DNA from 3 places in the Blautia sp. NSJ-140 genome. Region 1 is predicted to be linked to each of the others. Evidence: predicted binding sites of a transcription regulator. Region 1 holds the regulator's gene; each other region holds the start of a gene.
What was found. Region 1 encodes NrdR, which represses ribonucleotide reductase genes. Its sites were predicted from a motif close to CACAANATNTTGTG; they were not measured.
Positions count from the first base shown of each region.

Region 2: a site for NrdR is predicted at 4,741-4,754, ahead of MUB50_RS01195 (ribonucleoside triphosphate reductase). Genes of this name have one in related genera too.
Region 3: a site for NrdR is predicted at 6,365-6,378, ahead of nrdD (anaerobic ribonucleoside-triphosphate reductase). Genes of this name have one in related genera too.

Region 1 is NZ_JALIFS010000002.1:202,225-213,173, reverse strand. Features, by position in the region: gene MUB50_RS03415 (aminotransferase class I/II-fold pyridoxal phosphate-dependent enzyme) at 1-50, opposite strand, end outside; gene gdhA (NADP-specific glutamate dehydrogenase) at 270-1,604, shown strand; gene nrdR (transcriptional regulator NrdR) at 1,796-2,245, opposite strand; gene MUB50_RS03400 (YlmC/YmxH family sporulation protein) at 2,384-2,638, shown strand; gene sigG (RNA polymerase sporulation sigma factor SigG) at 2,905-3,684, shown strand; gene pap (polyphosphate:AMP phosphotransferase) at 3,749-5,221, opposite strand; gene MUB50_RS03385 (hypothetical protein) at 5,560-5,928, shown strand; gene MUB50_RS03380 (ATP-binding protein) at 5,949-7,130, opposite strand; gene MUB50_RS03375 (ATP-binding protein) at 7,150-7,893, opposite strand; gene MUB50_RS03370 (Crp/Fnr family transcriptional regulator) at 7,994-8,683, opposite strand; gene MUB50_RS03365 (glycogen debranching protein) at 8,837-10,949, shown strand, end outside.
Region 2 is NZ_JALIFS010000001.1:261,209-272,157, reverse strand. Features, by position in the region: gene prfA (peptide chain release factor 1) at 1-52, shown strand, start outside; gene MUB50_RS01215 (nucleotidyltransferase family protein) at 109-1,026, shown strand; gene glmM (phosphoglucosamine mutase) at 1,041-2,387, shown strand; gene MUB50_RS01205 (tetratricopeptide repeat protein) at 2,396-3,454, shown strand; gene hflX (GTPase HflX) at 3,456-4,691, shown strand; gene MUB50_RS01195 (ribonucleoside triphosphate reductase) at 4,906-7,278, shown strand; gene MUB50_RS01190 (amino acid-binding protein) at 8,301-8,735, shown strand; gene MUB50_RS01185 (AzlC family ABC transporter permease) at 8,968-9,687, shown strand; gene MUB50_RS01180 (AzlD domain-containing protein) at 9,677-9,991, shown strand; gene dapF (diaminopimelate epimerase) at 10,055-10,909, opposite strand.
Region 3 is NZ_JALIFS010000001.1:242,725-253,673, reverse strand. Features, by position in the region: gene MUB50_RS01140 (ABC transporter substrate-binding protein) at 1-338, shown strand, start outside; gene MUB50_RS01135 (carbohydrate ABC transporter permease) at 484-1,365, shown strand; gene MUB50_RS01130 (carbohydrate ABC transporter permease) at 1,365-2,204, shown strand; gene MUB50_RS01125 (sugar phosphate isomerase/epimerase family protein) at 2,260-3,099, shown strand; gene nagB (glucosamine-6-phosphate deaminase) at 3,117-3,857, shown strand; gene MUB50_RS01115 (CBS domain-containing protein) at 3,949-4,383, opposite strand; gene asnA (aspartate--ammonia ligase) at 4,433-5,443, opposite strand; gene MUB50_RS01105 (hypothetical protein) at 5,660-6,220, shown strand; gene nrdD (anaerobic ribonucleoside-triphosphate reductase) at 6,422-8,557, shown strand; gene arcC (carbamate kinase) at 8,717-9,649, opposite strand; gene MUB50_RS01090 (DUF7507 domain-containing protein) at 10,345-10,949, shown strand, end outside.

The DNA of each region.
Region 1 (10,949 bases):
ACATCGTACAGCACGTTGTCAAGCTTTGATGATTTCCCGAATGTTCTCATAAAAACCACTCCTCTTCTAATTTTCACTATTATTTAACCATTTTAATTTCATAGTCAAAAATATTTATTCTATATCATCTCACATTTAGGCTTTCAACGCAAGAAATAAAAATTTAAAAAAAATAAACTTAGCACTTCCCTTTTTTAGCATGTTAATGTATAATAGCACTCGAATTTAGTTTTCAACGCAATTTAATATGTGATGAGGAGGAAACAACAATGTCTTACACAGAAGAAGTTTATGAAAGAGTTGTAGCACAGAATCCTGGCGAGCCAGAATTCCATCAGGCAGTTAAGGAAGTTCTCGATTCCCTTAAAGTTGTAATTGACAAAAATGAGGAAGAATATCGTAAACTTTCCATCCTTGAGCGTCTTGTAGAGCCAGAGAGAATCATCTCCTTCAAAGTACCGTGGATCGATGACAACGGAACTGTACAGGTTAACAAAGGATATCGCGTTCAGTTCAACAGCGCCATCGGACCATACAAAGGTGGTTTAAGATTCCATCCTTCTGTAAATCAGGGTATCCTGAAATTCCTTGGTTTTGAGCAGATTTTCAAAAACTCTCTTACAGGCCTTCCGATCGGCGGTGGAAAAGGTGGCTCCAACTTCGATCCTAAGGGTAAATCTGACAGAGAGGTTATGGCATTCTGCCAAAGCTTTATGACCGAGCTTTGCAAATATATCGGCGCAGATACGGATGTTCCGGCCGGTGATATCGGTGTCGGCGGACGTGAGATCGGTTATCTCTTTGGACAGTACAAGAGAATCCGTGGCCTTTATGAGGGTGTCCTTACAGGAAAGGGTCTTTCCTTCGGAGGTTCCCTGATCCGTACAGAGGCTACCGGTTACGGTGTTGTATACATGCTCAACGAGATCGCCAAAGCTCACAATGATTCCGTAGAAGGAAAAACAATCGTTGTAACAGGTTCCGGTAATGTAGCTATCTATGCTGTTGAAAAGGCTACTCAGCTTGGTGCCAAGGTTGTTGCAATGAACGACTCCAACGGATACATCTACGATCCGAACGGAATCAACCTTGACGTCGTAAAGGATATCAAAGAAGTAAAACGTGGACGTATCAAAGAATATGCAGACCGTGTTGAGGGTGCTACCTACACAGAGGGACTTGGCATCTGGAACATCAAATGTGATATTTACCTTCCATGTGCTACTCAGAACGAACTTGGCCTTGACGGAGCTAAAACACTGGTTGCAAATGGCTGCAAATACGTCGTTGAAGGTGCAAACATGCCTACTACTCTTGATGCAACAACATACCTTCAGGAGAACGGTGTTCTCTTCATGCCTGGTAAAGCCGCAAACGCTGGCGGTGTTGCCACATCCGCGCTGGAGATGAGCCAGAACTCCATGAGACTTTCCTGGACAAGAGAAGAGGTTGATGAGAAGCTCCACAACATCATGATCGATATTTTCCACAAAGCTGATGACGCTGCTAAGCGTTACGGTATGGAAGACAACTATGTTGTAGGTGCAAACATCGCCGGCTTCGAAAAAGTTGTTGATGCTATGAAAGCTCAGGGTATTGTTTAATTAAGTTTTCTGAATCATTAACGTATATTTATAGCAGGGACCGCAGAGGATTTTTCTCAGGCGGTTCCTGTTTTTTTGTATCCACTTTTACGATCTTTAAAAAATCGAACATTCATGTTTCAAAAAAGGCCGACTGTCTTTTGACAATCGGCCTGGAATTTCCTGTACTTGCGGTCTGTTCATTTAATCTCTTAATTGATCAGTTTCTTCAGCTCATCCATAAAGGTACTGACATCTTTAAACTCTCTGTATACAGACGCAAAGCGTACATACGCTACCGCATCCAGATCCTTCAGATGTTCCATAACGATCTCTCCGATCTTGGTACTGCTGATCTCACGGTCTTCTGACCGGAAAATATCTCCTTCTATGGAATCGATCATCTCTTCCACTCTCTCAATGGGAATAGGGCGCTTATAACAGGCACGAAGAACACCATCCTGGATTTTGGAACGTTTATAGCTTTCCCGGTTCTGGTCCTTCTTGATCACAGTCAGCGGAATCGTTTCCACCTTCTCATAAGTTGTAAAACGCTTCCCGCAGGCATCACAGAGACGGCGGCGGCGAATGGAATTGGTATCCTCTACAGGTCTGGAATCTACAACCCTTGTATTATCCTGGTTACAGAACGGACATCTCACGGAACTCTCCCCCTTTCCGGATCAGTAAATCATTAATAAATTCATTTTTATTATAAAATAAATGCATATAATGTGTCAATAATCGGACTTGCATAAATTTTACAGATTTTCCATAAAATCATACCAGGTGATGAATTTATGCGCATCTGTGAGCTGAAACAAAAAGAAGTGATCAATATCCATACCTGCCGTAGTCTTGGCTGTCCTCTTGATGTGGAATTCTGCTGTGAAACCGCACGCCTGAAAGCCCTGATCATGCCAGAACCGGGGAAGTTTTGCTGGTGTTTTTCCAAAGAAAATGAATATTCCATTCCATGGGACTGCATCCGCCAGATCGGCGAAGATATCATCCTTGTCGATTTCCGTAATGAAAAACTGCTGTCCGGAGAATAAATGTTACTGTTCACTCCGTTCTCAGTAACACGCTTCGCGATGCACAGAATTTATGCTGATCGCATAAATTCGCGCGGTATGTCTCGGGTTTTCCGTGACCTTTGCTCACAAAAAACACCTCGCGGGATATCGCCAATGAACAGTAACGAATAAATACCTCCTTGTTGTCAAGGCCCTTTATTTTTTATATTTTCTCTGAAAAAGTATATTTCCATTGCCCTCTGAGAATCATCTTAATGTACCGACAAGACAAGGAGGATTCTAAGATGGCACTGAATAAAGTTGAAATCTGTGGAGTAAATACCTCAACCCTTCCCGTTCTCGATCAGGAAGAAAAGGTGGAGCTCTTTAAAAGGATCAAAGCTGGCGATGAGGAAGCCAGGGAATTGTACATCAAAGGCAATCTGCGGCTTGTTTTAAGCGTGATCCGGCGCTTTCAGAACAGCAGTGAAAATTCGGATGACCTTTTTCAGATCGGCTGCATCGGCCTGATCAAAGCAATCGATAATTTCGACACCTCTCTTCAGGTAAAATTTTCCACCTATGCAGTTCCCATGATCATCGGAGAGATCCGAAGATATCTCCGTGACAACAACAGCATACGGGTCAGCCGTTCTCTGCGTGATATCGCTTACAAAACCATCTATACCCGGGAAAACTATATGCGACAACATCTCAAAGAACCTACCATTGCAGAAATCGCTGATGAGATCGGTATCGACAAGGAAATGATCGTCTATGCCATGGATGCGATCCAGAGCCCGGTAAGCCTTTTTGAGCCCGTGTATTCCGAAGGCGGAGATACCCTATATGTTATGGATCAGATCAGTGATAAAAAGAATCTGGAAGAAAACTGGGTGGAGGATATTTCTCTCCGAGATGCCATGAACCGGCTTGGAGAGCGGGAACGGCACATTATCGATCTCCGCTTCTACGAGGGAAAAACCCAAATGGAGGTAGCTGATGAAATCGGTATCTCCCAGGCTCAGGTCAGCCGACTTGAAAAACATGCTCTTCGCAGTATGCGAAATTATCTCAGAAATTGATCCACCTCTTTTCAGACAAAAAGCTGCAGCAGAATGTCTATTATCCTGCTGCAGCTTTTATCTCTTATTTCAGCGCTTTCTCAATTTCTTCGATCACGATCCGAAGCGCCTTCAGCCTTGCATATTTCTTATCTACGGATTCCAGAATGTGCCATGGTGCATAAGCAGTACTGGTTTTCTGAAGCATCTCATCTACTGCTGTTTCATACTCATCCCATTTTTCACGGTTTCTCCAGTCCTCATCCGTGATCTTCCACTGTTTTTCAGGATTACTCTGGCGGTCGTTGAACCTGGCAAGCTGGGTGTCCTTATCAATGTGGACCCAGAATTTCACGATCACAGCGCCCCAGTCAGAAAGCTCCTTCTCAAATTCATTGATCTCATTGTATGCACGTCTCCAGTCATTCTCGCTGCAGAAGCCCTCCAGACGTTCCACCATCACTCTTCCGTACCACGTCCGGTCAAAGATGGCAATGTGACCATCCTTGGGAAGCCTTGTCCAGAAACGCCACAGATAATGACGGGCTTTTTCATGAGGCTCCGGACTTGCGATAGGATGTACCTCAAATCCACGGGGATCAAGAGCCTCGGTGATTCTCTTGATATTTCCTCCCTTTCCGGCAGCATCCCAGCCTTCATAGGTGATGATCACAGGCACTCTTTTTCGGTAAAGACGGTTATGCAGGCTTCCAAGCTTTGCCTGCAGTTCCTTAAGCTCTGCCTTGTATTCTTCATCCCCCACTTCTTTTCCGTCCAGAGGAATCTCGCTCAATCTGGGCATCTCCACCAGAGGAAAAACATTCTGTAGGATCGGCACGGCATGTTTGCTGTTTTCCATGGCAACCTCTATATTGCTGATCATGGTCTCCAGCACCTGCAGCTCTGCCCACTTCCGGTCACCTGCATCGACAATATACCATGGAGCCGCAGATGTATTGGTATCCTGCATATACTGGCCAAAAATCTTTCTGCACTTCTTATAATGATCATTCTGCCAGAGATCATATTCATTGACTCTCCATCTGGTATCCTTACTTTCCAGAAGGATACCCATACGTTTTTCCTGTTCTTTCCGGTCAATCTGCATAAAAAATTTCAGGAGCACATATCCGTTATCCGTCAGCTGACGTTCAAATCTCCGGATACTGTCAATTCGTTTTGCATAATTGTCACCCTTCAGTTTTTTATCCATACGTTCTCGACAGGTCTGATCCATCCATCCTGAATCCAGAAATGTAAACTTGCCCGCTTCCGGGATTTCCCTGAAATATCGGTAAAGAAATGGTTTCCGAAGGTCTTCCTCTGTAGGCGCTGACATAGTCGCAACTTTGAAGAAACGAGGATCGATATTCTTGATCACCTTACTTATGGTACTTCCTTTTCCGGAAGCTCCCCAGCCTTCAAACAGCACGATCACCGGAATCTTATGCTCTTTCAGAGCCATCTGCAATTCATATAATCTGGTTCTTGCAGCGCTTAAACGCACTTTGATATCCTCTTTTTCCGGAATTTGTTCCGGGTTCCAGTTTTTCAACATCTGCATCGTCCTTCCTTAAATTTTTTGAATATTCATATTATACCACGGAAGATCCTGTTTTACGATAATTTTTACATAATTTTAACCTTTAGTCCTCACAAAAGCAAACAAATTGCACAACCAAAATCATTACTGTTCACTCCGTTCTCAGTAACACGCTTCGCGGAATATTGCCAGTGGACAGTAACTCAAAAGCATTCATAAGCATCGAAAATCTTTTTAACCTCTTGACATTTTTGTCATCGCTCCATACAATAGACGCTGATTGTTATTTTTTTAACTTCATAAAAAAGCAATACCTGAAAACTGTTGAAATAATAAAGATCAAGGAGCTGATCATGAAACTCACAGAAGAACTTCTGCAGAAAATGGAACAGAAAAAAGAACTCTACGGGGATGGTATTATTATGCCGGATGGGGATTACAGACTGATCCAGGATGGACACTTAAAAACGCTCATGTCCCTTCTGCCATATTCAGAAAATGAAATCTGGAAAATGATCCCTGATGATGATTCCGCACTTTTCTGGCTGGTAGAAAAAACAAACTGCGTACTGACTGATGTCAATTCCACTATCGGAATGAAGATGACCCCCGCACAGCAGAAAACCTACGAAGCACTTTCCAGTCGCGGGATCATCTCTGATGAATATTATGATCTTACCAGACAGCGGGAAAAAGTAAAAGCTGCCCGGGCTAATGCCTGAGCAGCTTTTATTTATATCTGTCAGTCCTCATACCCTTCCAGGAAAGAATGTTTCACACCATCTTTCTTGTATGCGATAACTGTATGAAGATTAACATTTTCCACACTTCGGAAAATATTACTTTCTATATGAGGATTTACTTTCTTAAGTTCTGCAATCAGATTCTTGATCTCCATTCTCTTGGAAACACTGGTACCATCTGTCCGGCAGGTAGTACAGGTATCGGTAAATTTACATGCACACTGGATAAAATGAAGGTCATTATAATCTCTCCAGTGTTTGATATCTGCCTCCCGAATCAGATACATGGGACGGATCAGCTGCATTCCTTCAAAGTTTGTACTGTGGAGCTTCGGCATCATAGTCTGTACCTGCGCTCCGTAAAGCATTCCCATCAGGATCGTCTCGATCACATCATCATAGTGATGTCCAAGAGCAATCTTGTTGCAGCCAAGCTCCTTTGCCTTGCTGTAAAGATAACCCCTTCTCATACGAGCGCAGAGATAACATGGGGATTTTTCTATATTATAAACCGCATCGAAGATCTCAGTCTCAAACACTGTGATCGGAATCCCGAGAAGCCTGGCATTGTGCTCGATCACCGCACGGTTTGCCTCATTATATCCCGGATCCATCACAAGAAACACCAGCTCAAAGGGAAACTTGTTATGACGCTTCAGTTCCTGGAACAGTTTGGCCATCAGCATGGAATCCTTACCACCGGAAATACAGACTGCTATCTTATCTCCCGGCTTCACCAGCTCATAATCGTTGATTCCCCTGGCAAATCTGGAAAACAACTGCTTATGGAACTTTTTGCGGATACTCAGCTCGATATCCTTCCTCCGCTGTTCCATTGCTTCATTTTCCTCTTCTTCACTGTTCTCTTTACCGGATTCTTTCTGCATCTGCTGAAAAAGCCATCCTGTATATCCGCCTTTCAGACTCAGTGCGGGAATTCCTTTTTTCCGGAGCATCTCTGCACCTTCCTGGCTGAAAAGCCCTCTTGTACAGTAAAGGACCGGTATCTTATCCCCCTTCAGTTCTTCTGCCCGCTCTTCCAGTTCCTGTTCCGGAACAGAGATTGCTCCCGGGATCATTCCATATTCTACAGTTACTTTATCACGGGTATCTACCAGGAGATATTTTTCCCGTTCCTTCTCTATTTCATCAAAAGAAATCTCCAATGTTTCTTCACTCATGCTGTTTTTATTCCTTTCCTTACAGCTCCTCCCTGATCGTGCCGTCACAGGCAATGGTCACTACCTGCCATGGAATCATCTTTCCGCTGCGCTCCATGGCGCGGATCACTGCATTTTCGATACCTCCGCAGCAGGGAACTTCCATACGGACAATACGGATACTCCGGATGGAATTATTCCGTATGATCTCTGTAAGCTTATCCGCGTAATCTCCCTCATCCAGTTTGGGGCAACCGATCAGCGTCACATGATCTTTCATGAATTTCTCGTGAAAATCTGCATAAGCGTAGGCCGTGCAGTCCGCTGCGATCAGAAGCTGTGCATTTTCAAAATACGGTGCATTGACAGGAACCAGTTTGATCTGTACCGGCCACTGGGCAAGACGGCTTATCTGTTCTCCTATATTCCGGGGAACTTCTTTCTTCTCTGCCTGCACCGGCGGTTTCTGTTTCTTTTTCAGACTTCTTGCCATACTTCCGGGACACACGTGTGGCATCCCTTCTGGCATCGAAACCTCTGTTTTCTTAAGCTTCATTCTTTTTTCCACTGCCTCCGCATCATAATCTGCGGCTTCCCGCTCTATAATACGGATCGCATCGGCAGGGCAGGCCGGAAGACAGTCTCCCAGTCCGTCACAGTAATCATCCCGTATCAGTTTCGCCTTGCCATCTATCATGGCAATAGCCCCTTCGTGGCAGGCAGCTGCACAGGCACCGCAGCCGTTGCATTTCTCTTCCTCAATGTGTACGATCTTTCTTATCATGATATCATCTCTCCCTGATTTTTATATTTCTGCAAATGTTTTTTTGTTTTCACTGACATCATACAAAAATCCCGGAGATTCTTCGGTAACATATGTTACCTTACAGATATAACTCCATTTTTTCCTGATCTTTCACAAGGATCTGACGCCTGTCAAGTTCCAGGATTCCTTCTTCCTGCATCTTTCCCAGCTCTCTGGAAAGAGACGGCCTGGTGATGTTTAAATGATCCGCCATCTCTTCTCTGGACAGGTTCATATGGATCTTCCCTTCACTGTCCTGGCATTCCACAAGAAAACGGACGATCCTCTCACGGAGACTGCCACTTCCCAGGATCCGAAGCTTCTGGTTCATATTGTAAGCCTTCCCGGCAAAAACCTCAAGAAGATTTTCCCGCAGTTTCCGGCTTAAACTATTTTCTTCCCTGTACGTAAAGATCCTGCTGCTCATGATCAGGACAGAAGTCTGCGTCAGCGTCTCCACATACATATCATAGGAAGATTTTCCCATAAAGGCATAAACCTCCCCAAACAAAGCACCCGGATCTTCCAGTTGAGCCAGAAGGATCCTTTTTCCGGAAAATGTTTCTTTGGCAATGATCACACTTCCGCTAAGAAGCATATAAACCGAATCCGGCCGGTCTGTTTCCTGAAAGATCCGCTTCCCTCTGGAATAAGTCCGTACCGTTCCTTCCCGCTCCATGAGGCTTAGTAGCTCTGTTTCTTCCAGATTTCTGCAGAGCCGGCTTTTTCTTAAAACTGCCATCCACTCTTCTCTTTTTTTTTCTTCCACTTTTTCACCTCATCTCTGTACAGGTTTTTACCATATTTCTGCAATCTCTGTCAACTCCTGCGAACTTCATAAGACCCCAGCCTGTACTTTTTTCTGAAAATCAGTTATAATATTTTTTGTTTGTAAAAAATTCTACCAAGGAGGATACCGGAAATGAAAACACAGAATCAGACTATGCTTTCTGAGAATACACTGACATCCCGGCCCACAGATATTATCGCGGGATTTCCTGTACGTCCCGGTTTTTTTGAATTAAATGGCGCTACTCCTCTTTCCAACGGAGTCAACTTTACCGCACATACCCGTCACGGTACATCCTGCGAACTTCTTCTTTTCCACTCCGGAGAAGAGGAACCTTTCGCAGTTCTTCCTTTTCCCAATGCCTGTCGTATCGGTGATGTATATTCCATGGTCGTTATGGGACTGGACATCGAAGATCTGGAATACGGCTACCGCATTGACGGCCCTTATGAACCGGAAAAAGGCCACATCTTCGATAAAACAAAAGTTCTTCTGGACCCTTATGCCAAGGCAGTTGCCGGACAGCGTGAGTGGGGACAGAAAAAAGTCGGCAGCTATCACGCCCGTGTTGTACGTGATTCTTTTGACTGGGAAGATATGCCCCAATCCACCCGTAAGATCAGCGATCTGATCATCTATGAACTTCATGTCCGCGGCTTTACACAGGATCCGTCTTCCGGTGTCACACACCCGGGAACTTTTGCAGGTCTACGCGAAAAGATCCCTTATCTGAAAGGACTGGGAATCAACGCTGTAGAACTGATGCCGATCTTTGAATTCGATGAGAACATGAACGCCCGCACTGTAGACGGTAAACGTCTTCTGGAATACTGGGGATACAATTCCGTAAACTTCTTTTCTCCGAACACCAGTTATGCTTCCAAGGCAGAACATAACTGCGAGGGAACGGAGCTGAAAGAACTAATCCGTGAACTTCACGAAAATGGCATTGAAGTCATCCTTGATGTTGTATTTAATCACACCGCCGAGGGAAATGAGCTTGGAAAAACCTTCTGTTTTAAAGGATTCGACAATAAAGTTTATTATATGCTGACTCCGGAAGGAAATTACTACAATTTCAGCGGATGTGGAAACACCCTGAACTGTAACCATCCCATCGTGCGGCAGATGATCCTGGAATGCTTACGTTACTGGACGATCAACTACCGTGTGGACGGTTTCCGTTTCGACCTTGCCAGTATCCTGGGACGCCATGAGGACGGTTCTCCTCTTAACAATCCGCCGCTTCTAGAACTTCTGGCTTACGATCCGGTCCTTCGAAATGTCAAACTGATCGCAGAGGCCTGGGACGCGGGCGGACTGTATCAGGTCGGTTCTTTCCCTGCCAGCCGCAGATGGGCTGAGTGGAACGGCCGTTACCGTGACTGTCTCCGTTCCTTCCTGAAGGGAGATTTCTGGAACGCCTGGGATGCCGCATGGAGCATTTCCGGTTCCGGAGACCTGTACGGTGGTTTTTATTCCGATCACAACGACAACTATGCAGGATACAACTCCTGTGTCAATTTCCTTACCTGCCACGATGGTTTCACCATGTATGATCTTTATTCCTACAATGAGAAACACAACGAAGCAAACGGCTGGAACAATACTGACGGTTCCAACGACAACCGCAGCTGGAACTGTGGTGAAGAAGGTGACTCCACCAACCCGGAAGTTCTTTCTCTCCGCTTCCGCATGATCCGCAATGCCTGTGCAGTTCTCATGTCCAGCCGTGGAACTCCGATGTTCCTTGCAGGTGACGAATTCGGAAACACCAAACACGGAAATAACAACACTTACTGTCAGGATAACGAAACTTCCTGGATCAACTGGCATCTTCTTGAGAAAAATCATGATCTTTTCGAATTTTTCAAATTTATGATCCAGTTCCGAAAAAATCATCCGGTTATCTCCCGTAAGCTTCCAAATGCAGTGTGCGGTATGGAAAATATCCACACCCACAACGTTGATGCAAAGGATGTGACGATTCCACGAGACGCACACACCTTCGCTGTAAGTTTTGCAGGCTATGACAAGCGCAAAGGTGCCGACGATCTGATCTACATTGTCATCAATGCATACTGGGAAGATGTAACGGTTACACTTCCGGAGCTTACACGTCCTGGCGCATGGTATCTCTGTGTCAATACTTTTGGCGACGGAGAAGGTCGTTATTTCTATGAAGAAGGCCAGGAACCACGCATTGAGCACGATTTCTGCATGCGTCCAAGATCGGTAGCAATCT
Region 2 (10,949 bases), on a different contig from region 1:
GATCGCAGCAGACCAGGCAGTGAAGCTGACAAAGCTGAATGAACAGGAGTAAGCGCTGATTACAGCTACAGAGTTCAAAAAATTATAATAAATCAGGAGGAAACGAAAATGAAAAAGACAGCATTGGTGATCATGGCAGCCGGTATCGGCAGTCGTTTTGGAAAAGGAATCAAGCAGCTTGCACCGGTAGGCCCGAAAGGCGAGATCATTATGGACTATTCCATCCATGATGCACTGGAGGCAGGATTCAACAAGGTCGTATTTATCATCCGCAAAGACCTTGAAGATGAATTCAAAAAGGTAATTGGAGATCGTATCTCCAAAATTACAGAAGTTGCTTATGCATTCCAGGAGATCGATGATCTTCCGGGCGATTTTACAAAACCGGCAGACCGTACCAAACCATGGGGAACCGGACACGCTGTGCTGGCAGCAAAGAAAGTCCTTTCCGAGCCATTCGCTGTTATCAATGCAGATGACTACTATGGAAAAGAAGCCTACGTAAAGGTGCATGACTACCTGGTACAGGATCATCCGCAGGATGGCCCGATGCACATCTGCATGGCAGGTTTCCGCCTTGGAAATACATTAAGTGATAACGGAAGCGTCACAAGAGGAGTGTGCCATATTGAGGGCGGCAAGCTTGTGGGCGTTACAGAGACACATAACATCTTCAAGACAGCAGACGGCGCAGAGACAAGAAATGACGATGGTACAGCAGAAACGCTGGATACAAAGAGCCTTGTTTCCATGAATATGTGGGGACTGACACCGGAATTTATGGAGATCCTTGAGAAAGGCTTCGTTGAGTTCCTTGGTGGGATCAAAGAGGGAGACATCAAAAAAGAGTATCTTCTTCCTGAGCTTATCGACCAGCTGATCCATTCCGGAAAAGCAGCGGTAGATGTTCTTGAGACAAAGGACGAGTGGTTCGGTGTTACTTATCAGGAGGATAAGGCATCTGTACAGGCTGCATTCAAAAAGCTTACAGATGACGGCGTTTATCCGGAAGGACTGTATCAGTAATAAAGGAGAACATTATGGGTAAATATTTCGGAACAGATGGTTTTCGTGGTGAAGCAAATGTAAAACTTACGGCAGATCATGCATTTCGCGTGGGACGTTATCTCGGCTGGTATTACGGCAGAGATCACAAGGCGAAGATCGTGATCGGCAAGGATACAAGAAGAAGCAGCTACATGTTTGAGTATGCCCTTGCGGCAGGACTTACCGCATCCGGCGCAGATGCATATCTGCTTCATGTAACCACAACTCCAAGTGTATCCTATGTGGTACGTACAGAAGATTTTGACTGCGGTATCATGATTTCCGCAAGCCATAATCCGTTTAATGATAATGGGATCAAGGTCCTTAATGAGAACGGACAGAAGATTTCCGCAGATATTGAAGCACGTATTGAGGCATATCTGGACGGCGAGATCGAGGAACTTCCGCTGGCAACCGGAGAAGATATCGGCTGTACTGTGGATTTTGCATCCGGAAGAAATCGTTATATCGGACATCTGATCTCTATCCCATGCCATGATTTCAAAAATATCAAGGTTGGACTGGATTGCTCCAACGGAAGCTCATCCGCCATTGCCAAGAGTGTTTTTGACGCACTTCGTGCAAAAACCTATGTGATCAACAATGAGCCAAACGGAACCAACATCAACCGTGGCTGCGGTTCCACACACATTGAAGTTCTGAGACAGTTCGTGGTAGATAAAGGTCTGGATATCGGTTTTGCATATGATGGTGACGCAGACCGCTGTATCGCCGTAGACCATCGCGGAAACATCATTGACGGTGACAAGATCATGTATGTGTGCGGCAAATATTTAAGAGAGAAAGGCCAGCTCAACGGAAATACAGTTGTAACAACCGTTATGTCCAATCTTGGTCTTTACAAGTCTCTGGAGCGTGAAGGCATCGACTATGAGCAGACAGCAGTTGGTGACAAATACGTTGCCGAGAACATGATGGAAAACAATTACAGTATCGGTGGTGAACAGTCCGGACATATCATCTTCAGCCGCTATTCCGCTACCGGTGACGGGATCCTGACTTCTCTTATGATCATGGAGGCATGTGTGGATCAGAAGGCCACACTCTGTGACCTTGCAAAGGAGATGAAGGTTTATCCGCAGCTTCTCAGGAATGTGCGTGTTTCCGACAAGAAAACAGCACTGGAGAACGAAAAGGTAAAAGCAGCCATTGAGGCAGCTGCGGAGGCACTTGGCGATGACGGACGTATCCTGGTACGTGAGAGCGGTACAGAGCCGCTGATCCGTGTTATGGTAGAAGCGGGAACGGATGATCTTTGCCATAAATATGTGGACAGCGTTGTTGATGTGATGGAAGCCGAAGGGCTTGTTGTAGAATAAGGAATTCCATGAAAAAAACAAAGACCGTATTGATTCTTGCAGCCGTTACAGGAGTTTTGCTTCTGGGCGGCTGCGGCAGTGAAAAAACAAAAATATATGAACAGGCCGGAAAGGATCTTTCCCAGGGAAGCTACAAGTATGCCCTGGAGGAGTACCAGAGCTCTATCCAGAACGGAGTGAAGCTGGCACAGTCCTATCGTGGGGCAGGTATCGCAAGCCTGCGTCTTGGCAAATATGAGGATGCGGTGAATAGCTTCACGGAAGCTCTGAACTGCGATAAAGTAAGCAAAAGCCTTCGTAAGGATATCCTGTCCTATCGGGCTACTGCAGAGCTGAAGTCTGGAAAATACGAGGATGCCATGGCAGACTGTCAGACACTTGGAGAAGATTTTTCCATGGATGCAGGTAGTTATTTCCTCACCGGAAAGGTTGCCCTTGCCATGGATTCCTACGAAGAAGCTGCATCTAACTTCAAGCAGGCTTATGGAGAAGATTCCACCTATGATATGGCGATCGAGATCTATGAGGCATATCTGGACAAGGATATGGAAGCGGACGGGACCAGATATCTGGAAGCTGCTCTTTCTTCTGAGGCCAAGGATGCCCAGGACCACTGTGACAGAGGCCGTGTCTACTATTATATGGAAGACTACAGCAACGCAAAAAAAGAGCTTCTGGAAGCAACCAAGAAGGATAATACGGAAGCATTGCTTCTTCTGGGAATGGTATATCTTGCCCAGGATGATGTGGAAAATGCCAAGGCAATGTACAAGCAGTATATTTCCGCAGTGGGTGATTCCGCCAAGGGCTATAATGGCCTGGCACTGTGCGATATCCGAAGCGGAGATTATGATTCCGCTCTTGATAACATCACAAAAGGCCTTCCGACAGCTGCCACAGACGAGATGCAGAGCCTCCTGTTCAATGAGATCGTAGCCTATGAGAAAAAGCTGGATTTTGCTACTGCACTGACCAAGGTCCAGGAATATATTGAGATGTTCCCTGAAGATTCCGCTGCAAAAAAAGAGCGGGCTTTCCTGAAAACCAGAACGTCTTCGGAGGGCTGATATGGAATATTTTGAGGAAATACAGGACAGGGTTATCCTGATCGGTGTTCAGGCAGATCGGGGGGATGACATGGAGGAATCCCTGGATGAGCTTGGAGAACTTGCGGCTACGGCAGGTGCGGCGGTTGCAGGCAGGATCATTCAGAATCGTGAGGCCGTACATCCGGGAACCTATATCGGAAAAGGCAAGATCGAAGAGGTAAAAGGTCTTCTCTATGCCCTGGATGCCAATGGTGTGATCTGTGACGATGAGCTTTCTCCTGCCCAGATGAATAATCTGGAACGGGAGCTGGAGTGCAAGGTTATGGATCGTACCCTGCTGATCCTTGACATTTTTGCGAAGCGTGCTGTCACAAGTGAAGGCAAGATCCAGGTAGAGCTTGCACAGCTTCGTTATCGGTCTGCACGTCTTGTGGGACTTCGTTCTTCTCTTTCGCGACTTGGAGGAGGAATCGGAACCAGAGGCCCCGGTGAGAAAAAGCTGGAGACAGACCGTCGTCTGATCCGGAACAGGATTTCCGCACTGAAGCAGGAGCTTTCCCAGGTGGAAAAGCACAGAGAGCTGATCCGTTCCAGAAGAGCTGTGGGAAATCTGAAGACAGCAGCCATTGTCGGTTATACCAATGCAGGAAAGTCAACGCTTCTGAATACACTGACAGGCGCCTCGGTGCTTTCGGAGGATAAGCTGTTTGCCACACTGGATCCGACTACCCGTATTCTGACGCTGGATGACGGACAGCAGCTTCTTCTTACGGATACCGTAGGCTTTATTCGCAAGCTTCCGCACAATCTGGTGGAAGCCTTCAAGAGTACTCTGGAGGAAGCCAAATATGCGGATTATATCATTCATGTGGTAGATGCATCCAATCCTCAGGCGGAGATGCAGATGCATATCGTATATGAAACCCTGAAAGAGCTTGGTGCCCTGGGAAAAAAGACGATCACACTTTTTAACAAGCAGGACCGTGTTTCCGGGGAGAGCTTCCGGGATCTCCGGGCAGACCATACGCTGAAGATTTCCGCACAGACAGGAGAAGGGCTTGAGGAATTTAAGCAGCTTCTTTCAGAGATCCTAGCAGAAGGACAGATTTATATGGAACGGCTTTTTCCTTATTCGGAGGCCGGTCAGATACAGCTGATCCGTGAGTATGGACAGCTTCTTTCGGAAGAGTATACCGAAGGCGGGATTGCTGTAAAAGCAAGAGTTCCGCGGGAAATCTATCCGAAAGTCACATAATGTTAAAATATCTACTCAGTACCATATATAGTACCGTGAACAAAACGGGCACTATATATGGTGCTTTTTATGTTGACGCAAAGAGGCGTGTCTGATACAATAAGCCTACAGCGCTTTGAACACAGATCGTGAAACGGAGTGTGTTCGTAAGCAGGCAAGTGAGGCGGAATGGAATATCCGCTTATAAATAAATGCATGAGGGAGGCATTTTCTTATGTTTCAGGTAGTAAAAAGAGACGGTGAATTAGACGAATTCAAAATGGGGAAGATCACCGCGGCAATTGACAAGGCATTTGATGCCAAAGGCAAGAATTACAGTTCGGATATGATCGATCTTCTGGGACTTCGTGTTACAGCGGATTTTCAGAATAAGATCGAGAACAACCGGATTTCTGTTGAGGATATCCAGGACAGTGTGGAGAACGTACTGATCCAGGCCGGATATTCTGATGTTGCCAAGGCGTATATCCTTTATCGGAAGCAGCGTGAGAAGATCCGCAATATGAAATCTACCATCCTTGACTATAAAGAGATCGTAAACAGCTATGTAAAGGTTGAGGACTGGCGTGTAAAGGAGAACTCAACGGTTACTTATTCTGTAGGAGGTCTGATCTTAAGCAACTCCGGAGCAGTTACCGCAAACTACTGGCTGTCTGAGATCTATGACAACGAGATCGCAGATGCACACAGAAATGCAGATATCCATATCCATGATCTGTCCATGCTGACCGGTTACTGTGCAGGCTGGTCCCTGAAGCAGCTGATCCGAGAGGGACTTGGCGGTATTGAGGGTAAGATCACTTCTGCACCTGCAAAGCATTTAAGTGTACTCTGTAACCAGATGGTGAATTTCCTGGGTATCATGCAGAACGAGTGGGCAGGCGCACAGGCATTTTCATCCTTTGATACTTATCTGGCACCTTTTGTAAAGTCAGACAACCTTTCCTATCCGGAGGTTAAAAAATGTATTGAGTCCTTTGTATATGGCGTAAATACTCCAAGCCGCTGGGGTACTCAGGCACCGTTTTCCAACATTACACTGGACTGGACCGTTCCGGACGACCTTGCAGAGCTTCCGGCTATCGTAGGCGGCAAGGACATGGATTTCAAATATAAGGACTGTAAGAAAGAAATGGATATGGTCAACAAGGCATTTATCGAGACCATGATCGAGGGAGATGCCAACGGACGTGGATTCCAGTATCCGATCCCGACCTATTCCATCACAAAGGAATTTGACTGGTCTGATACCGAGAACAACCGTCTTCTTTTTGAGATGACTTCCAAGTACGGTACTCCGTATTTTTCCAATTATATCAACAGTGATATGAAGCCAAGCGACATCCGCAGCATGTGCTGCCGCCTCCGTCTGGATCTTCGTGAGCTCCGTAAAAAGAGCGGTGGATTCTTTGGCTCCGGTGAGAGCACAGGCTCTGTAGGCGTTGTTACCATCAATATGCCGCGTATCGCATATCTTTCCAGAACGCCGAAGGAATTTTATCAGCGCCTGGACCACATGATGGATATCTCCGCAAGATCTCTTCATATCAAGAGAGATGTGATCAGCAGGCTTCTGGATGAGGGACTGTATCCGTACACGAAGAGATATCTTGGAAGCTTTAACAACCATTTTTCCACCATCGGTCTTGTGGGAATGAACGAAGCGGGCTTAAATGCCTGCTGGCTGAAAAAAGACATGACAGATCCGGAAACCCAGAAGTTTACAAAAGAGGTTCTGGAGCATATGAGAAACCGTCTTTCAGACTATCAGGAGCAGTATCCGGGAGAGCTTTTCAACCTGGAGGCAACACCGGCAGAGTCCACTGCATACCGTCTTGCCAAACACGACAGAAGTCGTTATCCGGATATCAAAACAGCAGGAAAAGAGGGCGACACCCCGTATTACACAAATAGTTCTCATCTGCCGGTTGATTACACTGCGGATATTTTTGACGCACTGGATATTCAGGACGATCTGCAGACTCTGTATACTTCAGGAACCGTATTCCATGCATTCCTTGGGGAGAAGCTTCCAGACTGGAAGGCAGCGGCAGCTCTGGTACGTAAGATTGCAGAGAATTATCGCCTGCCCTATTACACTATCTCACCGACCTATTCCGTATGTCAGGAGCACGGCTACATCAGCGGCGAGCATTTCACCTGTCCGAAATGTGGAAAGAAGGCTGAGGTTTACAGCCGTATCACAGGATATTACCGTCCTGTACAGAACTGGAATGATGGTAAGACCCAGGAGTACAAGAATCGTACCCTCTATGATATTACCCATTCCCAGCTGAAAAAGGTCCACACCAGTGTGATGACCATGAAGGGTGACGAGGTGGAGATCCAGCCTGTGGAATCTCATAAATATCTTTTTACGACCAGCACCTGTCCGAACTGCCGTATGGCAAAGAAAATGCTTGAAGGAGAAGAACTGGAGATCATCGATGCTGAGCAGAATCCCGAGCTTGTCAAGCAGTATGGGATCCGTCAGGCGCCTACACTTGTGATCACTGACGGGGCACAGGTTAAGAAGTATGTGAATGCTTCTAACATTCAGAAGTATGTAGATGAAGAGCTGGATTGAGCTCTTCGGGGCAATTGTAAATTGTAATTAAAATGGCTGGACGTATGTCTGTTTGGATGTGCGTCTGGTCTTTTTTATATATTCTTTTTATTTTTGTCTTTTTGTTCTTAGGTTTTTTGGGGAGATTTTTGTTTTTGGGGAAAGGTGGTTGACATTTCATGGCGGGATGGTATACTTATACATGGGTTTAATGATTGAAAGTGTTACACTTTAATGTATGAATATATACCGCTGTGATACCGCGTGGGGAATCCGGGAATTGTTTCCCGGCGGAAATTTGCGAGGGGGAAAGCACTCAAAGTTGCGAAGCCCGTTTTTCCTCCTCGCGCTCCCCCTTTCCGGGCACGCTTTTTGGAGCGTACGTTGTGGTGTGTGATACGTTATTGATGGGGCGATGGATTCGACTGTATCGGGAATTCAAGGCTGAGCCGATGGATGAGGGCGGACGGGAAAGGCGGCCCGCATAGCGGGCCTGTTCCCTGATATGAGATTTATGTTCTGTGATATTTAACTGAATTAAGTAAGTTCCCTGCAGAGTTGCGAAAAGCAATAAGCAGTGGGTGAGGACTTGCTTGTATCAGGAGAAGTGCAGGCTCTTTCTGATAAACTCCGGAGCAGTTATTCAGTTATGAGCAAGTAGCGAAGCGGATTGCGAATATCCGCTTGAGCTGAAGCAAGAAAGCATATCAGTTACTTATATCGGCACAACCTGCAATATCCAACACCGTAGAATCCATCGCCCCATCAGAAAAGTAACACATTCCATAACGCAGAACAGCGGCGTGGCCGGGAGGGGAGGAGCGCGAGGAGGGGACTATGGCCTTCGCAACTATGAATGCCTCCCCTCCTCGCACCTGCCGCATGCGAAATGCTCCCCCAGGAAAGGGAATCCACAGCCGCATGCGAAATGCTCCCTCCCGGAAAGGGATTCACTTCCAAATAATTTCATGCTAGAATAAAAAAAGAATAATAAGAAAAAGAATAATAAGAAAAACAATAACAAGAAAAGAGGAAAACACATCATGGTAAAACAGAACATCGTCTTCGTAGAAAACACTCCGGGAAGTCTTCAGAAAGTCACAAAGATCCTTGCAGAGAATCAGATCGACATCTACGGGTTCGGCTGTTTCGATGCACCGGAGTTCGCAAACTTCCGTATGGTATGTGATGATCCGGAAAAAGCAGATCAGATCATGGCAGAAAACGGATATATGACCCGTATTACTCAGGCCATTCTGGTGGATCTTCAGGATGAGATCGGCGGCCTTGACAAGCTTCTCAGCGTCATGGGCGACAGCAACGTAAACCTTCATTACATCTATACCTTTTTCCACAGAGGTTTGAAAGTTCCGGTAGCGATCATGCACTGTGAGGATCTCCTTGTTGCAGAAAGCGTTCTTCGTAACAATGGCTTCAAGGTTCTGAATCGTCTGGTAAATCCGGATGGAGTTGAATAAGTGTAAGGATATATTCTGGAAAATGACAAACAGGAATGACGTATTCACGTATTGAAGTTTTGACAGGGTAATGCTACAATAAAAGGGCGTGTCAGGAAACAGGAAAAATGTTTCCGGGCACGCTCTTATTTACATGTACAACGAGCTGTGGCGAGATTCTGATGAGTGCTGTACAGATCGGAGAAGCAGGCCTGCGTTTTATAACATAATGTACATACAATGGAGGAAATCGATGAAAAGAGAAAATTTCAGAAAAGGTATGAAGGATGGAGTTCCCATCGCTCTTGGATATTTTGCGGTATCCTTTACCTTTGGCATGATGGCTGTTGCCGGCGGCTTGAGTATCTGGCAGGCAGTCCTGATCTCCCTGACCAACCTGACATCGGCCGGTCAGTTTGCGGGACTGGACATTATTTTTGCAGGAGGCTCCATGTGGGAGATGGCAATGACCCAGCTGATCATCAACCTGAGATATTGCCTGATGTCATTTTCCCTGTCCCAGAAATTCCGGCGTGAGGAGTCCGGAATCCTGAAATATATCGCTGCTTTTGGTGTCACCGATGAAATTTTCGGGATCAGTGCGGCCCAGGAGGGAAAGGTCAGCGTATTTTATAATTACGGAGCCATGTGCGTGGCAATCCCCGGATGGACTCTTGGAACTCTGGCAGGAGGAATCTCCGGAAGCCTTTTGCCAGATTTTATGCTCAGCGCGTTGAGCGTTGCCATTTACGGAATGTTCCTGGCCATCATCATCCCGCCGTCCAAAAAGAGCAGACCGGTTCTTGGGGTGGTTGCGGCATCCATGGCAGTCAGCACTGTTTTTGCGGTGACACCGGTGTTAAAACAGGTATCATCCGGATTTATGATCATTATCACAACACTTCTGGTAGCAGGCTTGGCAGCTTATTTCTGCCCGCTGGAAGAGAAAGGGGAAGCCGTTCATGAGTCATAATATATATATCTATATCCTGGTGATGGCAGCTGTCACCTATCTCATCCGTATGCTGCCCCTTGCTCTTGCAAAAAATGAGATCAGAAGCCCGTTTATCAAGTCTTTTCTGTATTATGTGCCATACGCCTGTCTGGCAGCCATGACTTTCCCGGCCATCCTGAAAGCCACAGACAGCATCATCTCCGGTGCAGCAGGTTTCCTGGTAGCGCTTATTGCTGCATATAAGGAAAAAAGCCTGCTCACAGTAGCCCTGCTGGCATGTGTGGCGGTGTTTATCGTGGAGAGGGTTCTGGTATTTATTTGAGCAGGGGATATGCGGAAATATAATACGCAGGAGGGAGCCTCGAAAAGCTCCCTCCATTTTCATTTATTCACCTAAAAATCCAAGATCAATCTCTCCGTCAAACACCGTAGTTGCAGGTCCTGTCATATATACAAGGTTTTCATCTCTTTCCCAGTAGATGTCTAAGTCTCCGCCAAGAAGCTGTACAGTAACCGGCTTGCTGCCATCAACCTTGTCATTGAGGATGGAAGCTACTGTAACTGCGCAGGCACCTGTGCCGCAGGCAAGGGTTTCTCCGGAGCCACGCTCCCATACGCGCATCTTTACGGTGTGATGGTCGATCACCTGAACAAACTCGGTGTTGACTCTGTCAGGGAAGCACACGTGATTTTCAAAGGACGGGCCTATCTTTTCCAGGTCAAGGCTGTCCACATCGTCTACGTAGATGATGGCATGAGGATTGCCCATGGAAACTGCGGTTATGTGATATTCTTTTCCCTCGACAGTGATGGGAGCGTCGATAACCTGCTCGGTTTCGGCAACCACCGGAATCTCTTTTGCGGTGAGGATCGGGGAGCCCATGTTGACTTTTACCATGGAGGCTTTGCCGTCACGGATAGTAAGATCCACATATTTGATACCACTTCTTGTGGCAATGCTTAAAGAAGTTTTGTCCACGATGCCGTGGTCGTAGACATATTTGGCAACGCAGCGGATACCGTTTCCGCACATGGCACCCTGAGAGCCGTCCAGATTGTACATATCCATCTCGCAGTCTGCGATCTCAGACGGGCGGATCAGGATCAGACCATCGGAACCAATGCCAAAATGACGGTCGCTGACAAATTTTGCCACTGCGGCCGGATCCTTAACAGTCTCTTCAAAACAGTTTACATATACATAATCGTTTCCGATGCCTTGCATTTTCGTGAATTTCATAATAGTAACCTCCTCTTGTTCCTGAATATTATACTTGTTT
Region 3 (10,949 bases), on a different contig from region 1:
GTAACTGGACTTATATTGTAAACAAAGATTCCAAGAATCTGGATCTTGCAAAAGAGTATTGTGAGTTTATCCTTACCTCCGAAGAAGGCCAGAAATGGATGGCAGAAGGTGTAGGCGCTGTTCCTGGTGCAAAGTCTGATATGAAAGTAACCGGCGCTCTTGCAAATGATGCTAAGACCTATATCGATGCTGGAAAGACAAACGGCTGGATCCACACAATTGCTCCTGGCAGCTACGCAGATGAGTGTGGTCCGTATCTCCAGTCCTACATGCTTGGAGATATGAGCGCAGATGAAGTAACACAGCTTTTCCAGGATTTCTGGACATCTGCAGAATAACAAGGAACTCCAGGAGCCGAAGAGAAACAGATTTGTTGATTTTGGGCTGACGGAATGTAACTGACAAAAGAGGGAGACAGGCAGCAGGTTTGCCTGTTTCCCCAATATAAACCAAAGAAAAATTGAATTTCTGGAGGGGATAGGATTGAAAAACAAAAAAACAAAGGATCTGGCAATTTTTGCATTGTTTGTCTTTCCGGCAGTTGCTTTTGTACTGTTTGCCACAGATATTCCATTTGTAATGAATCTGTACTATTCGGTATTTAATTGGAATGGAATCGGCAAGAACATGGAATTTGTAGGACTTGCCAACTATGTGAAAATTTTTACTGCTGACCCGCTTTTTTGGAAAGGTGTCAGATTTACTCTTAAATTTGCAGTATTTTATGTTGTTATCGTAAATATCGTTTCTCTCACAGTTGCTATCGTAATGGCACGTGAGAACAAAGTGAACAGTCTTGGACGTGCTTTTTATTATATTCCTTATATCATCAGTCTGACAGCGATCAGTCTGATCTGGAAATTTATCCTGGGACCTGGCTTTGAGGCTCTTTACAGTGTTACAGGATGGGAATTCTTTAACTGGAGCTGGCTTGGAACACCGAAGCTTGCTTTTTATGTAGTTGTTGTCATGGCAGTATGGCAGAATCTTGGTTTTTACATGGTCAATTATATCGCAGGAATCATTGCAGTTCCGGGGGAACTTCTGGAAGCGGCAAGAATCGACGGAGCAACATCTTTTCAGGTATTCCGCAAGATCACAATTCCGATGATCATGCCTGCAATCTCGATCTGTATGCTGACATCAATGACATTTGCGTTTAAATTATTCGATATTATCATGGTATTTACAAAGGGCGGACCTGCGAATTCAACTGTTTCCGTTGCATATAACATTTATAAGGAAGCTTTTGTTAACAGCAAATATGGTCTTGCTACTGCCAAATCTCTTGTATTTGTAGTGTTTGTTCTGATCATTACAGCAATTCAGATGAAGATTACCAAGAGTAAGGAGGTTGAGGCATAATGAAGAAGAAACCAAAGAACCTGCGGCAGGTGAATGCACTGACAATTATTATTTTTGTATGTGCGATATTCTGGCTGATGCCGCTGGTATTGATCTTTATAAACTCGTTTAAACCCTACAATGATATGCTGCAGGATTTCCTGGCTCTGCCCAAATCCTGGAGCCTGAAGATGTACATTGAGACCTGGACAAAATTCGGGTTCCCGTCTCTGATCTTTAACACATTGCTTTATACATTCTGTACGGTCATCCTGGTGGTGCTCATTGCGCCGATGGCAGCCTATAAGCTTGCAAGAACAAAAAACAGACTCAGCAAAGTATGCTTTGTTCTGATCATCATGCCAATGATGGTTCCGTTCCAGTCTTATATGATCACTTTGACAAGACTGGTTTCGAATGTGAAGCTGACAGGGACAAGAACCGGATATATTCTGGTAAGTGTAGGATTGTGTATGCCGTTGGCTGTATACATGATCCATGGATTTGTAAAAAATGTGCCTATCGATCTGGAAGAGTGTGCATGTATTGACGGTGCAGGTAAGATCCGTACCTATTTCAGCATTGTACTTCCGCTTCTGAAACCGATCCTTACTACGGTCGTTGTTTTGGATGCACTGGCAACCTGGAATGATATCATCACCAACCAGCTGATCGTTGGCGGAAACACAGTGGCAATGAATATCCAGAATGCACTGTACATGCAGTTTTCAGCACAGACAGCAGACTGGGAGCATGCGCTTCCTGGAATCGTAATGTCTATGATACCGAGTCTTATCTTCTTTGTTGTGATGCAGAAGCATATTGTAGGTGGTATTACTGCCGGCGCAGTAAAAGGCTGATCTTGGTGGTATAAGTAGTATAATATGAGATAATACTGGAAGGAGAACAGAACCTATGAAAGTTGGAGTTTTGATCGAATTTACAAGCAATACAGATATTGATGCAAAATTTGCTGAGTTGAAGGAAATGGGTGTGGACAGCTGCCAGCTGGTATGCTGGGATCGTCCAACACTTCACGATGATGCCATGGCAGAGGTTATCAATAAAGGACTGGAGAAATACGGGATCCATGTAACCGCATTCTGGTGCGGATGGGAAGGTCGCAGAGTCTGGGATTTTTATGAAGGACAGCTGACGCTTGGCCTGATTCCGTCTGATTACAGAGTTGAGAGACTGAAGATGCTTATGGAAGGTTCTGACTTTGCGAAAAAGATCCATGTGACAGACCTGGCAACACACGTTGGCTATATGCCGGAAAATCCATACGATCCGAAATACGAGGAAGTATTGGTTGCATGTAAGGCTATTGTGGAAAAATGCAAGGAAAACGGTCAGAATTTCCTGTTCGAAACAGGACAGGAAACTCCGGTAACATTAAAGCGTGCGATCCAGGATATTGAGAAAGCGGTCGGAAAAGGAAATGTGGGAATTAACCTTGATCCTGCAAACCTGATCATGTACGGAAAGGCAAATCCGGTAGATGCTCTGGAGGTTTTCGGTGAGTATGTTATGGGAATTCACGGAAAAGACGGAAAATATCCCACGGACGGACATCATCTGGGTGACGAAGTTCCTCTTGGTCAGGGAAAAGTAAATTATCCCGCATTTATTGCGAAGTTGAAAGAGATTGGTTATCAGGGAGATATTACCATTGAACGTGAGATTTCCGGTGAGGAACAGAAAAAAGATATCCGTATGGCCAAGGATCTTCTGGATAAATTAATCGCAGAATAAGAGCTGGGGAAAAAATTATGATTATTTATACAGGGAAAGATTATCAGGATGTAAGCAGAAAAGCAGCTAATATCATGTCTGCACAAATTATCATGAAACCGGATGCGGTTCTCGGGCTTGCCACGGGCTCCACACCGGTGGGCATGTATACACAGCTGGTAGAATGGTACAAAAAGGGGGATCTGGATTTTTCCAGGGTGACAAGCGTGAATTTGGATGAGTACAAGGGGCTTTCCGGCGATAATGACCAGAGCTATCGCTATTTTATGGATCATAATCTCTTTGACCATGTAAATATTGACAAAGCACGGACCTTTGTGCCTGACGGACTGGAAGAGGACAGCGATAAGGCATGTGCACAGTATAACGAAATCATCCGGCAAACCGGAGGCGTGGACATGCAACTGCTCGGTATCGGCGGGAACGGACACATCGGCTTCAATGAGCCGGGAGATGCCTTTGAAAAAGAAACGCATTGTGTGGATCTGACAGAAAGTACCATTAGAGCCAATTCAAGGTTTTTTGAAAGCATGGCTGAGGTCCCGAAACAGGCCTACACTATGGGAATCAGGAATATCATGGCTGCAAGAAAGATCCTTCTTGTGGCAACGGGAATATCCAAGGCAGAGGCCCTGTATAATTCCCTGTACGGACCGATCACACCGAGGGTTCCGGCATCTATCCTGCAGCTTCACCCGGATCTTACGGTTGTGGCAGATGAAGATGCACTGAGTATGATTCGCGAAAAAATTAAATAAAAATCCGGAATACAACTGCCGGATCAAAAAAGGATGGCTTCCGATTCCTGCCTGTGCAGGAACGGAGGGCCATCCTTTTTCTTTTTGCTGCTCAGTGGATTTCTTCACCGGCAGTTTTCTGTGCGGTTTTTATTTCATTGTAACAGTATTTGATGATAGATTTTCTGGTTATGATCCCGATGAAGGAGCCCTGGTCATCTACCACCGGCACGAAGTTCTGATTAATGGCGCGATCCAGGAGGTCTTCCATATTAGAATCTGCATGGACTGGTTTGTAGGTGGCACGGCGTGGGATCGCCATGATCGGGATTCCCTCTGTTTCCTTGATGTCGTGAATATCTGCGCGGCGCATGCCCCAGAGGAGATCTCCCTCTGAGATAGTGCCGAGATATTTACCGTCCATGGTGAGGATAGGAATGCAGGAGTACTTGCGGTGCTCCATTTTTTCGAGGGTCTGGCGAAGAGTTTCATCCTCAAAGATGTAGGCTACTTCGCTTTTGGGAATCAGAAAAAACAGAATGTTCACGTTATTACCTCATTTCCGCAAAAATTATAAATAAATCTGTAAGCTGTTTTTAGAGAAGCTGAAGTCCGTGTGTCTCTGCAACATCTGTGATCTCCTTCGGCCAGAGAGAGACATGTACTTCTCCGATGTGTGCTTTACGAAGGAAGAACATACAGATCCTGGACTGTCCGATACCACCGCCGATGGTGTACGGAAGCTCTTTGTTCAGGATAGCTTTCTGGAATGGAAGTTCTCTTCGGTCATCACAGCCTGCTTCGGTGAGCTGGCGGTCAAGTGCGTCCTCGTCAACACGGATTCCCATTGATGAAAGCTCAAGGGCAATGTCAAGTACCGGATAGTACACGAGGATATCACCGTTCAGTTCCCAGTCATCATAGTCCGGGGCACGTCCGTCGTGGCGTTCGCCGTTGGTGAGGGTTTTGCCGACTTTCATAAGGAAGACAGCGCCTTTTTCACGGGTGATCCGATATTCACGTTCCTTCGGTGTGCAGTCCGGATACATGTCAAGAAGCTCCTGAGTTGTGATAAAGAAGATATCCTTTGGAAGGATCTCCTCGATGTAGTCATATTGTACAGCCATGTATTTCTCGGTTTTACGAAGGACACTGTAAATGGTGCGTACGGTTTCCTTGAGAGTTTCAATGGAACGCTCTTCTTTGGAGATGATCTTTTCCCAGTCCCACTGGTCTACGTAAACGGAGTGGATATTGTCCAGATCTTCATCCCGGCGGATTGCTATCATATCTGTGTAAAGACCTTCTCCGTGAGAAAATCCGTATTTTTTCAGTGCGTAGCGTTTCCATTTGGCAAGGGAGTGTACGATCTCGGCGTTGCTTCCTTCGATAGATTTGATATCAAAACTTACCGGGCGTTCTACACCATTAAGGTTGTCATTAAGGCCGGATTCCGGGGCTACAAATGTCGGGGCGGATACTCGGAGAAGGTTCAGCTTCTGTGAGAGTGTCTGCTGGAAGAAATCTTTTACTGTTTTGATCGCAATCTGTGTGTCATGGAGGTTCAGGTCTGCATGATAGGTTGCGGGAATCGTGATTGTATTCATTATCGGCTCCTCCTGATGATTTTTAGGCTTATTGCTCTGTGGGGTATTATAGCAGAAAATGGGTGGAGTGGCAATATAATGAGAGGGGAAGTCTTTTGGGGTATCGTAGAAAAATACTGGGTATTAAATGCCTGGTGTGATATACTGAAAAAAGAATGCTTATGTTTACGATGGAAATATAAATATCCGTTTTAACGGATAGAATGGAGGGAGTTTATGGCAGGTGAAAGGTGTCAGGTTTGTGGGGGTAAGGTTGTAAATGGCAGGTGTTCATTATGTGGGATGCCTTACAGAAATGATGAGGCGTTATATCATCTGAATGAGCCCCGGGAGGTACATTATAAACATGCTTCCGCCAAAGTGAGGGATATGATGCGGCGGTATGGACAGGATGCTGATCAAACAACACAACATAACGGAAACGTAAACCGGAATACGAAGAATACGAACGTGAACCGGAATACGAACGTGAACCGGAATACAAATGTGAACCGGAATACGAATGCAAGCCGCAATACAGATTTGAATCGGAACCCAGCCGGAAGCCGGAATACAGGTGCGCCAGCCGGACGTAGGACTGCTGCAGCAGATAATACCAGGAACAAAACAATGGTGGGCAGGAATCATACGGGAGTTTTAGATCAGGGGAAAAAACAGCAGAAAAAAGATCAGAAAAACAGCGGGGCAGGCTGGATCATATGGATCATAGTGACACTGGCCATGCTGTTTCCTAAATTATGGGATTTCCTTGCAGACTGGATCGGAACGAATTTGTGAGAATATTTCAGCAGTGAGATCATGCAGTGCTAAGTGTCTGTATTTTCGTGTATACAGAAATATCCCTTTTCTTTTCTTCTCAGCTGTGTTATACTCATGCCTAGCACAACATATAGATGAAAAACAATATATAGAGAATATAGGTACTATATATAGTATTTTAGCATAGCGGCTTATATATAGCACAGGGAGGGATGAGCAATGTTATATGTGATCAAAAAAGATGGGACAAGAGAGGAGTTTAATCCGCAGAAGATCGTGGCTGCCGTGAACAAATCCGCAGAGCGTATTCTTTATACTTTTTCAGACGAGGAGAAGGATTTTATCTGCCGTTTTGCCCAGGAGCATGCGGATTCCCTTGGAAAGAATGAGATCGAGATCCAGGAGATGCACAACATCGTGGAGGGGGCTCTGGAGCGTGTGAATCCGGCAGTTGCCAAGAGCTACCGTGATTATCGGAATTACAAGCTGGATTTTATCCATATGATGGATGATGTATATACCAAGAGTCAGGCAATCCGTTATATAGGTGATAAAAGTAATGCCAATACAGACAGTGCCCTTGTTGCCACGAAACGAAGCCTGATCTTTAATGAGCTGAACAAGGAACTCTATCGGAAGTTTTTTATGAACCGTAATGAGCTTCAGGCATGTAAGGACGGCTACATTTATATTCATGACCAGTCTGCACGTCTGGATACCATGAATTGCTGTCTGTTCGATGTGGCAGCTGTTTTAAGTGGCGGTTTTGAGATGGGCAATGTCTGGTATAACGAGCCGAAGACTCTGGATACAGCCTTTGATGTTATGGGGGATATCATTCTCAGTACAGCAGCACAGCAGTATGGTGGCTTTACAGTGCCGGAGGTTGATAAGATCCTGGCACCGTATGCAAAGAAAAGCTATGATAAATATATTTCCGAATTTATGAAATACTCGGATGAGAGCTGGAGTGGCCGCGAGGAGCGAGCTATTGAATATGCTCTTGATAAGGTCCGCAGGGATTATGATCAGGGATGGCAGGGAATTGAGTACAAGCTGAATACCGTCGGTTCTTCCAGAGGGGATTATCCGTTTGTTACGGTGACACTTGGTCTCGGAACCGAGCAGTTTGAGAAGATGTGCACGATTTCCCTTCTTGAGGTCCATCAGGGAGGACAGGGGAAGGCCGGACATAAGAAACCGGTACTTTTCCCGAAAATCGTATTCCTTTATGACAAGGAGATCCATGGTCCCGGAAAGTGTTGTGAGGATATTTTTGAGGCTGGTGTGGAGTGTTCCTCCAAGACTATGTATCCGGACTGGCTGTCTATGTCCGGTGCGGGATACATTTCCAGTATGTACAGGAAATACAAGAAGGTCATCAGCCCGATGGGATGCCGTGCTTTCTTAAGTCCGTGGTATGAGCGTGGCGGTATGGAGCCGGCGGATGAGAATGATACGCCTGTTTTTGTGGGACGTTTTAACATTGGTGCGGTAAGTCTTCATCTTCCGATGATCCTTGCCAAGGCCAGAGCAGAGAGCAGAGATTTCTATGAGGTTCTGGATTTCTATCTGGAAATGATCCGTAACCTGCATATCCGCACTTACGAATATCTGGGACAGATGCGTGCATCCACCAACCCGCTTGCATACTGTGAAGGCGGTTTCTACGGCGGACATCTGAAACCGAATGAAAAGATCGGTAAGATTCTGAAGCCTATGACAGCTTCCTTCGGTATCACAGCATTAAATGAGCTTCAGGAGCTTTATAATGGCAAATCTATTGCCGAGGATGGGGCGTTTGCTCTGGAAGTCCTGAAATATATCAATGACAAGGTAAATCAGTACAAGAAGGAAGACGGTTATCTTTATGCGATCTACGGAACACCGGCAGAGAGTCTCTGTGGCCTTCAGGTAGAGCAGTTCCGTAAGATGTATGGAATCATCGAGGGCGTTTCTGACAGACCGTATGTGAGCAACAGCTTTCATTGCCATGTAACAGAGGATGTGACTCCAATCGAGAAACAGGATCTGGAGGGACGTTTCTGGGAGCTCTGCAATGGCGGTAAGATACAGTATGTACGTTATCCGATCGGATACAACAAAGAAGCTATCCGTACGCTGATCCGCAGAGCCATGGATTTGGGATATTATGAGGGAGTGAACCTTTCTCTTGCATACTGTGACGATTGTGGACATGAGGAGCTGGAGATGGATATATGCCCTGTCTGCGGTTCCAGAAACCTGACCAAGATCGACCGTATGAACGGATATCTTTCCTACAGCCGTGTCCATGGAGATACCCGCCTGAATGAGGCGAAGATGGCTGAGATCGCTGAGCGAAAATCTATGTAAATGCTGACTGTCCGATCAACTGTGGAACAGTGATCGGACAGCCAGACGGTATAAAAAATATCCCGCAGAGCTGCCGGTAAGACCAGCAGCCGTCTGCGGGATATTTTCATGTAAAGTGAAGGTTCACATTTCACTTTGTATTCTGAGTCCGTAAAATGATTATTTAATGATAGTTCCGGTCTTCTCACGGTAGCCGTCTTTTGCATGGGCCATGTCTGTGATGATGGTACGGCGTCCGGTTCCCTTCTCCACAAAGGAAACACCTGCTTCGATTTTAGGAAGCATGGAGCCTGCCGCAAACTGTTTGCCGGCAATATATTTCTTGGCATCTTCTGTGGAAATAGTATCCAGATAAGATTCATGATCCGTATTATGGTCAAGGCTTACTTTCTCGACGCTTGTAAGGATCATCAGAGTGTCAGCGTTCAGTTCTTCTGCAAGAAGTCCTGCTGCCAGGTCTTTCTCGATGATGGCACTGGCACCATTCAGCTGAGTTCCCTGCTCAAGAACCGGGATTCCGCCGCCGCCTGCAGCAATGACGATCTGCTCTGCAGCAGAGAGGACCTTCACGGTTTCGATCTCTACAATCTTCTGTGGCTTCGGTGCTGCAAGGATACGTCGGTACTGGCCCTCGCCCACCTTTGTAACAAAGTTTCCTTTTTCTTCTTCAGCCTCGGCCTCTTCTGCGTTGAGAACACGTCCAATGATCTTCTCCGGCTCTGCGAATGCTTCATCGTATGGATCGATGACAACCTGTGTCAGAACTGTGCTGACCGGTTTGTAGATTCCTCTGGAGATAAGCTCGGCACGAATGGCGTTCTGAAGGTCATAGCCGATATAACCCTGACTCATGGCGGAACATACGGACATTGGTGCAAATGTATAATCAGGATGTGCCTTACCGAATTCATTCATTGCGGTGTGGATCATCCCTACCTGCGGACCGTTGCTGTGGGAGATCACCACGCGGGTTCCCTCCTCTACCAGATCTGCGATTACCTTCGCTGCGAGTTTTGTAGCTGTTTTTTGCTCTGGAAGTGTGGTGCCAAGTGCCCGGTGGCCTAATGCAACTACTACGGTTTTTTCGCTCATAGGAAATACCTCGTTTCTCTTTAAAATTGGAATGAAATCAGTTACTGTATCCAGTAACGAGTATTATATTTTATTATAAAAGACCTATGTGGGAAATGCAATAGAAAATCGAGTGTTTTCCAAGACCGGAAAAACTGTCATTGTTGTTCACTGGTAATATTCCGCGAGGTGTTTTTTGTGAGCGAAGGTCACAGAAAACCCGAGGCATACCGCACGAATTTACGCGATCAGCATAAATTCTGTGCATCTCGAAGTGTGTTACTGAGAACAGTGTGAACAGCAACAAACCGCCTGATTCGGTCAGACGGTTTGCTTCTTACTATTTTTTGAGGGGGGAGATAGAGAGTGGTTTTTCATCTATCCAACACCTATTATATAGAGAAAATATGTTTAAAATATGTCGTTAATCTAAAAGAAATGGAAAATTTATAAAGAAAGTTTAAACAAACTTTATAATTTTTATATCCGGTTGCACATGGTCTGGGAATGTGATACATTGAAAAAGTCTTGATCCTGCATTCTGCGGGATCTGTTCACGCATCGTTTCGATGCAGAAATCCATTTTATTTTATCGAAAAAACACTGATCATGCACCATTTGCCGGGGAGGGATGCCTTTGTCTGTGGAAAAGTAAGTTTCTGTAAAAAAAACATGTGTATAAGAAATGCCAGATCAGGCAGAAATGAGGAAGAGCCATGAAAAACAGAATATGGAAACAGATGAAGAAAGTCGGAATTGTGACAGTGCTGACAGGAGTCATGTTGGGAGGAACAATAGAACCGAAGCTGATCCTGGGAGCAGATTTTTTGTCGGGACAGGTACCGTTTATCGATCAGAGTGTGTTCTGGAAAGATAGAGAATCCGGACAGGCGGAGCTTGGAATCCGAATCCGCGGCTTGAATGAATGGCTGTCCGGGAGAAGGTTTTCGGAGGATAAGGAGAAAAATGAGAAGTGGGACGATGAACTTCAGGAGACTGAAGATCCATCGGTGGAGCAGGAAGAAGAAACAGAACAGGAGCTGCCGGAGGATGACTGGCAGAAAGAAGAAACAGAACAGGAGCTGCCGGAGGATGACTGGCAGAAGGAAGAAACAGAACAGGAGCTGCCAGAGGATGACTGGCAGAAGGAAGAAGAAACAGAACAGGAGCTGACGGAGGATGGCTGGCAGAAAGAAGAGACAGAACAGGAGCTGCCGGTGAATAAGGTTGTGGAAGGAATCGGAATAGAAATGGAGGAAGGATATGAGCACGTGGAGCAGCTGGCATCCGGGGAAACAGTACAGCCGGAGGATGAAGAGCA